Tolumonas auensis DSM 9187: one gene and its partner. The protein of the gene in region 2 interacts with the protein of the main gene of each other region in a pairwise test. Links are inferred from orthologs where the notes say so. Each region holds a gene or a part of one and is shown on either strand. Other genes may lie near its edges. The genes, in order: TOLA_RS12235 and recJ.

What was found.
Region 1: the proteins of recJ (region 2) and TOLA_RS12235 interact in binary tests that used the Escherichia coli proteins (3 or more experiments, as listed by UniProt). The link is inferred for Tolumonas auensis DSM 9187 from one-to-one orthologs.

What each region holds. Positions count from the first base shown.
Region 1 is NC_012691.1:2,629,402-2,632,668, reverse strand. What follows is about bases 162-3,106. They hold TOLA_RS12235 (DNA topoisomerase III), read right to left. Parts: upstream 2,667-3,106; coding sequence 657-2,666; downstream 162-656. Other genes in these bases: TOLA_RS12230 (single-stranded DNA-binding protein), read right to left, coding at 2,941-3,106; TOLA_RS16850 (hypothetical protein), read right to left, coding at 162-305. In the rest of the region: more of TOLA_RS16850, read right to left, coding at 1-161; more of TOLA_RS12230, read right to left, coding at 3,107-3,267.
Region 2 is NC_012691.1:1,055,097-1,058,373, reverse strand. What follows is about bases 123-3,077. They hold recJ (single-stranded-DNA-specific exonuclease RecJ), read right to left. Parts: upstream 2,485-3,077; coding sequence 760-2,484; downstream 123-759. Other genes in these bases: TOLA_RS05005 (DUF4139 domain-containing protein), read right to left, coding at 2,559-3,077. Also shown: more of TOLA_RS05005, read right to left, coding at 3,078-3,277. UniProt on the Escherichia coli protein: Single-stranded-DNA-specific exonuclease.

The DNA of each region.
Region 1 (3,267 bases), 1.6 Mb from region 2 along the record:
GCAGTCGTGCGCCCCGCGTTGTCCAGGGTTTGCAGCAGGCGCCGGCCCAGCCAGGCCATGCACGGCACCGCCATCGAATTGCCAATCGCCTTGTAGCGCGGCGCATCGGCGGCCGGCTTGTGGTTGAGGATTCGTTCGGGTGTCTCCTGTTCGTGTGACCGAGGCGGAATTGCCGGGTCGTCATGGCGGATGCGCAGGAGAAAACACGCCGAAGGCTGGGCGCCTTCGGCTTGGAGGAGGAAACCACCCGTGTACTGGTTCAGGTTGCGGTCGTCGGTGGAACCGTTCGCTGTCTCAGCATTCACCCGGCCCTTGTCGTGGTTGGGGCCGGCATCGTCTGGCGCACATCCGCGCACAAAGGGAGCCCGTTCTTTTCACCGGTGGGCGCCGGTGTCGAATACCGCCAACCCTGAAGGGTCTCCTGATGCCTCGACCCCCATGGCAGGCAAGGCATCAGGAGACCCTTCGCAGCGGGCGGGACTGTTACTGATCGAGGGAATACGCGGTGCGTGATTCGAGGAAAAAAGGCCTTCTCGCCCCTCGCAAGGGGCGCGCACACCGCAACAGAAGGTATCGCGTGCTGGGAGCCTCGCAGGGCTGCGGGGCGGTGGTCACGTTGCCGGGGGTGGTCAACGCGACGACGGGTTCTCTGTCTTTCAGGAGGCCTTCGGGCCACCGCGGCGCTTGCGCGGCGCGGCACGCTTGCCCGATTCGATGGGCAGCGTTCCCTTGCAGTCGGGGTATTTCGCGCAGGACCAGAATGGACCGCTCTTGCCGCTGCGCTGGCGCGTGGCACCGCCACACTGCGGGCATGCTGGCCCCTCGGGAATCTTGATGGACAGCGAGGTGCCACGGTACTGCGCAATCAACTGCGTGACCCAGGCCGCCTGCTTGTCGATGAAGGTATCGAGCGCGAGCTGTCCGGTTTCGATCATGTCGAGCGCCTGTTCCCACACCGCGGTTGTGCCGGGATCGGCGATCGCGGCGGGCACGGTGTCGATGAGCGTGAAGGCGGCATCCGAGGCGCGGATGGCCCGTCCTTTCTTGATCAGGTAGCCACGGTTCAGCAGGCCGCCGATGATATTGGCGCGGGTCGCTTCGGTGCCGATGCCCACGGAATCTTTCAGCTTCTGTTTCAGGCGTGGGTCTGACACCAGTTTGGCGACGCTTTTCATCGCCTTGACCAACTCACCTTGGGTGTACGGGCGCGGCGGCAGCGTCTTGAGCGCCTTCAGATCGACCCCAGCCACCTGGCACGCCAGCCCTTGGTGTAGCGCTGGCAGCACCTGGCTGCGGGGTGCGGCGTCATCGCCGGCATCGTCGGGTTGCGGCTCGGCCAGTACCAGGCGCCAACCCGGCACGACTACGTGCTTGCCCACGGCCTGCAATGTCTGGTCGCCGCAAGAGAACCTTGCTGTCGTGCGGTCGAACTCGTGCGGCGGAAGAAATTGCGCCAGGTAGTGGGCGCGGATCAGGCGGTAGGCGGCCAGTTCCTTCTCGCTCATCGCCGACAGGTTGGCGGGTTCGAGCGTGGGGATGATGCCGTGGTGGGCCGATACCTTGGCGTCGTTCCAGGCGCGCGAGTGCTGGGTGCGGTCGAGCTGGTCGATGATCGGGCGCAGGCTCGGATCGGTCTTGAGCAGACTGTCGAGCACCGTGGGCGCTTCGGCATGCATGCTTTCGGGAAGATAGCCGGAGTCGCTACGTGGATAGGTGGTGGCCTTGTGCGTCTCGTACAGGGATTGGGCGATCTCTAGCGTCTCCTGGACATCGAGGCCGAACTGCTTGGAACACACTTCCTGCAAGGTGCCGAGATCAAACGGCAATGGCGCGCCTTCGCGCATGCGTTCGGTCTCGACCGATACCATCTGAGCAGCGCCAGCGGCGCGGATGCGCTGCACCGCCTGCTGCGCAACAGGCTCCTGCAGGCAACGGCCTGCATCGTCGGTACTGGCCGATGGCGGCAGCCACTGCGCGGTGAATGTCTGGCCTGTGCAGGACAGCGCCACTTCGATGGACCAGAACGGGACGGAGACGAAGGCCGCGATTTCACGATCGCGATCGACCACCAGTCTGAGCGTGGGGGTCTGCACGCGTCCGACCGACAGCACGCCGTCATAGCCGGCCCGGCGCCCCAGGAGGGTGAACAGGCGGCTCAGGTTCATCCCCACCAGCCAGTCCGCTCTGGAGCGCGCCAGCGCCGAGTGATACATGGGCAGCGTGTCGCCCGAAGGCTTCAGCTTGCCGAGCGCGGCATGGATCGAGGCGTCGTTCAGTGCTGACAACCACAGCCGTTGAATGGGGCCGCGATAGCCACAGAGATCGATGATCTCGCGCGCAATCAGTTCGCCTTCGCGATCGGCGTCGGTGGCGATGACCAGTTCGGTCGCCTTGCTCAGAAGGTCTTTGACGACCTTGAATTGCGCTGCGGTCTTGGGTTTGACCTCAACCCGCCAGTGCTGGGGAATAATGGGAAGTTGCTCGATCGTCCAGCGCTTGAGCTGTTCGTCATAGGCTTCCGGCGGCGCGGCTTCGACAAGGTGGCCAATGCACCACGTCACGACGACGCCGGGGCCGTTGAGGCAACCATTGCCGCGCTGCCTTGCGCCCAACAGGCGCCCGATGTCCTTGCCTTGCGAAGGTTTTTCGCAGAGAAATAGCCGCATGCCTGTCCATCCAAATCACATTGCCGATGTATCTGGGCAGCAGCATGTCTGGATGTTGCGAACCTCACCGCAAACAAGAGGAATGTGCAGGCACCCGCTTTGATCACGGAAACGGCGGCATATCCGACCGGGGGCGTTGGGCGTGCGAAGTGTTGATGTGTACTGGAGCTTCTTGCGCTGGGCGCGCGAAAACGCGGTGGATGTTGGTGGAACCTCGCTTCCCGAAGACAGGAAGACGGAGCGAGCCTCGGTAGGCTCGCCCCTGGAGATGCGCCTACTCCGACGGTGGCGGCTGCTCCGCTGATGCCGGCTTCGGGCTGAGCGTGACCGACTCGATCCGGTACGGCAGGATGCCGACGCTGCGCGCATTGATCTGCCAGGTCTCGCGCGGCTTCTCATCCTTGTCCTCCCAGGGTTCGCGCTCCATGCGGCCGATGACCAGAACGCGCATGCCTTTCTGGTACAGATCCTTCCAGTGCTCGGCATCGCGGTGCCAGATTTCGACCGGCGCCCAGAAGCCACCACGGTCCTCGAAGGTGCCGTCCTTCTTGGGCACCGGGTTGTCGAAATAGACGTTCAGGCGCAGCAGGCGACTGGGTTC
Region 2 (3,277 bases):
TTCAGTACCACCAGAACCGGACTGAATATCCATGTAACAATCAGAAGCATCATGCTGGCCGGAGAACATACGACGGAATTCGAGATCAACCAGTTTTTTCTCTAAGGCGTCTGCTTCTGTTTCCGCTTCATGGAAGGTTTCTTCATCTTCCCCTTCCACTGCCAGTGAAACCAGCATCTCGACATCTTCTGCCCCTTGGGTCAGAACATCGATAGTGGCTACAACACTCTCCAGTGCAGATCGCTCTTTACCTAACGCCTGAGCCCTTTCCGGCTCATTCCAGACTTCAGGTTGTTCCAGTTCGGCACTTACTTCTTCCAGACGCTCTTTCTTGGCGTCGTAGTCAAAGGTACCCCCTCAGGAGTTCAGTCCGTTCAGACAACTCCTTGAGTTTATTCAATACAGGATTCACTTCAAACATTGAAGGGATTCTCTCTCAGGTAGGATTTATAAAAAACGCGTTATTTTAACGGATAGGTCGGGGAATAAACAGGGTTAATGTGATCAATGCCACGCATCAGCCAATTTACTGCTTTAAACAGAAACGAACCGGGATGGATCGACTAACCTTATGAGTAGTAGTCATACAAATCCATAAAGCCGCTGATGTGCATTACTCTGGATCCCGGGCAGCTGATCTGAATGGAAATGTAGCCACCTTCATTCTGTTTTCGTAAACCGATTCTTTTTTGTAAACCGATTCTTTTTTGTAAACCGGTAATTTAGCCCCGCAGTCAAATGCAGGGCCTTTTTTTTAGTTCACACAGCAACAACCTGTTCCACCAGCAACTGTACAGAACGTTGCCCGCGCCATTCATTGATATCCAGGCGATAGACCAGTTGCACCTGCCCTACCGAAGCATCCGGCCAGCGCGCCAGATCCACATTGAACGCAATCGCATCCAGGCGCGGTCCATTCGGCACTTCAACTTCCATTTTCAGGTGCTTACTGCCGACCAGCCGCTGATGCCGCAGATGAAACACCCCATCAAAACAGGGTTCCGGGAACGCTTGTCCCCACGGTCCGGCACTGCGTAACGCCTCAGCCATCTCCAGAGAAAATTCCTGCGGGAACAGCTCGCCATCCGTCAGCACCATACCGGTCAGCTGTTCCGGTGCTAACCATTCAGTAACCAAGGCAGTGAAACGTTCGCGGAATGGCTCCAGACTTGATTTCGGTAAAGACAAACCCGCAGCCATGGCATGACCGCCATATTTGCTGATCAATCCGGGATGCAGCTGATCCAGTCGTTCCAGCGCATCACGCATGTGTAAGCCCGGAATGGAACGCCCGGAGCCTTTCAGTTCATCCTCTCCGGCTTCAGCAAACGCAAATACCGGACGGTGATACTGCTCCTTAATGCGCGAAGCCACTAACCCGACCACGCCCTGATGCCAGTCATCCTGATGCAATACCAGAGCGGCGGGTAATTCACCTTCCAGCGACTTCAGCCGGGATAACGTTGCCTGCGCTTCCAGTTGCATACTGCCTTCAATGACTTTACGTTCCTGATTCAGGGAGTCCATCTGTGAGGCCAGATGACGTGCGACGTGATCATCATTGGAAAGCAGACAGGCAATCCCCATCGTCATGTCATCCAGACGACCGACGGCATTCAGCCGCGGGCCAAGGAAAAAACCCAGATCGCTGGCGGTCAGACGGGAAAGATCGCGCCCGGCCACGTCGCATAAGGCTTTAATTCCGGCCCGGCAACGACCAGCGCGAATGCGTTGTAATCCCTGATGAACCAGGATCCGGTTGTTATTATCCAGTGCGACCACATCGGCAACTGTGCCCAGAGCAACCAGATCGAGGTAATCAGCAACATTCGGTGCCGTGATGTTCTGCTGCGCAAACCACCCCAGCTGTTGCAGATGACTGCGCAATGCGGCCATCAGATAGAAGGCGACCCCGACACCGGCCAGATTACCGGAGCCAAACTGACAGCCCAGCTGATTCGGGTTAACAATCGCATCCGCCTGCGGCAGCTCCGCACCGGGTAAATGGTGATCGGTAATCAGTACTTTCATACCCTGCTGACGGGCAGTTTCCACACCGGCAATACTGGAGATGCCATTATCAACCGTGATCAATAACTCTGCTTTTTGCTGTGCCGCCAGCATGACGATTTCCGGGCTCAAGCCATAGCCATACTCAAACCGGTTTGGCACCAGATACGCGACCTGCTGTGCGCCCATCGCACGTAATGCCAGCATCATCAGCGCAGTACTGGTCGCACCATCGCAGTCAAAATCGCCCACAATGACAATCCGTCGTTGCTGCTGCAAAGCGTCGGTCAGCAATTCTAACGCCTGCGGCAACCCTTTCAGCCCCTGCGGAGACAGCAAACTGCTGGCAGAGCGATTTAATTCATCGGCATGTTTTATACCGCGGCTGGCATAAATCTGGCGTAAACGGGCGGGAATATCCGCAGGTAAAAATGAGTCGTCTACCTGCGGGCGACGGCGAAGCTTAAAAGTCATCATGAATTATTTGTCAGATCAATCGAAGGCTATATCAGCGAGCACGTTAGCCCGCTGATAAGCGATTAGCAAGATCAGAGATTACCGATTTCCTTATCCTGCGGATAAGCCACCTGATAACCGGTATCCAGAGTCACTGCTTTCCCTGCCGGTAAAGGCAGTTCCCAGCGCTGAATACCCGCTTCCTGATCAACGTTCTGTTCTTTCGGCGCAACGGTGCCTTCCAGCACAGACACCTTGATATCCTGCTGTTTGGAAACAGGCCAGCTATCCAGCACAGTCAGTGTCATTGGCTTATTGTGGCCGTTAGTAACTTGCAGCTGATAGTGACGCTGCAGGGTCTGCTGTTTATTCAGCACACCGGATTGGCCGGCTTCATCTTTCAGTGTCTGCCACTCAAGCTTAACGGCATCATCAGCACCAAAGCCCATGGCGATCTGATCTTTCGGTGCCAGTAATGGCTGATCCACCTTGCCCACTCTGACGCCATCCCGCTGCAGTAACCACTCGCCAGGTAACAATGGTGTGGCAGATGGATTTTCCAGTCGGGCGTAAAGATACGCATGCGTATCAAAACGTGGTACGACCTGTAAATTCAGCGCAACCGGCCACTGCTGCTGTTGCAACACCACCCGCTGTTTTTCTTCGCTGGAATTGAGGCTGATCTTGCCCGGGATCTGATAAGAGACATGATAACCGCTGTCGATCACTGCTGCTTTTTGCTCTTCAACCGGCGCGGCCGCTGCCATCATCTCCGGCATGACCCGATCTTCCATCAGCCCAGCTGATTTCG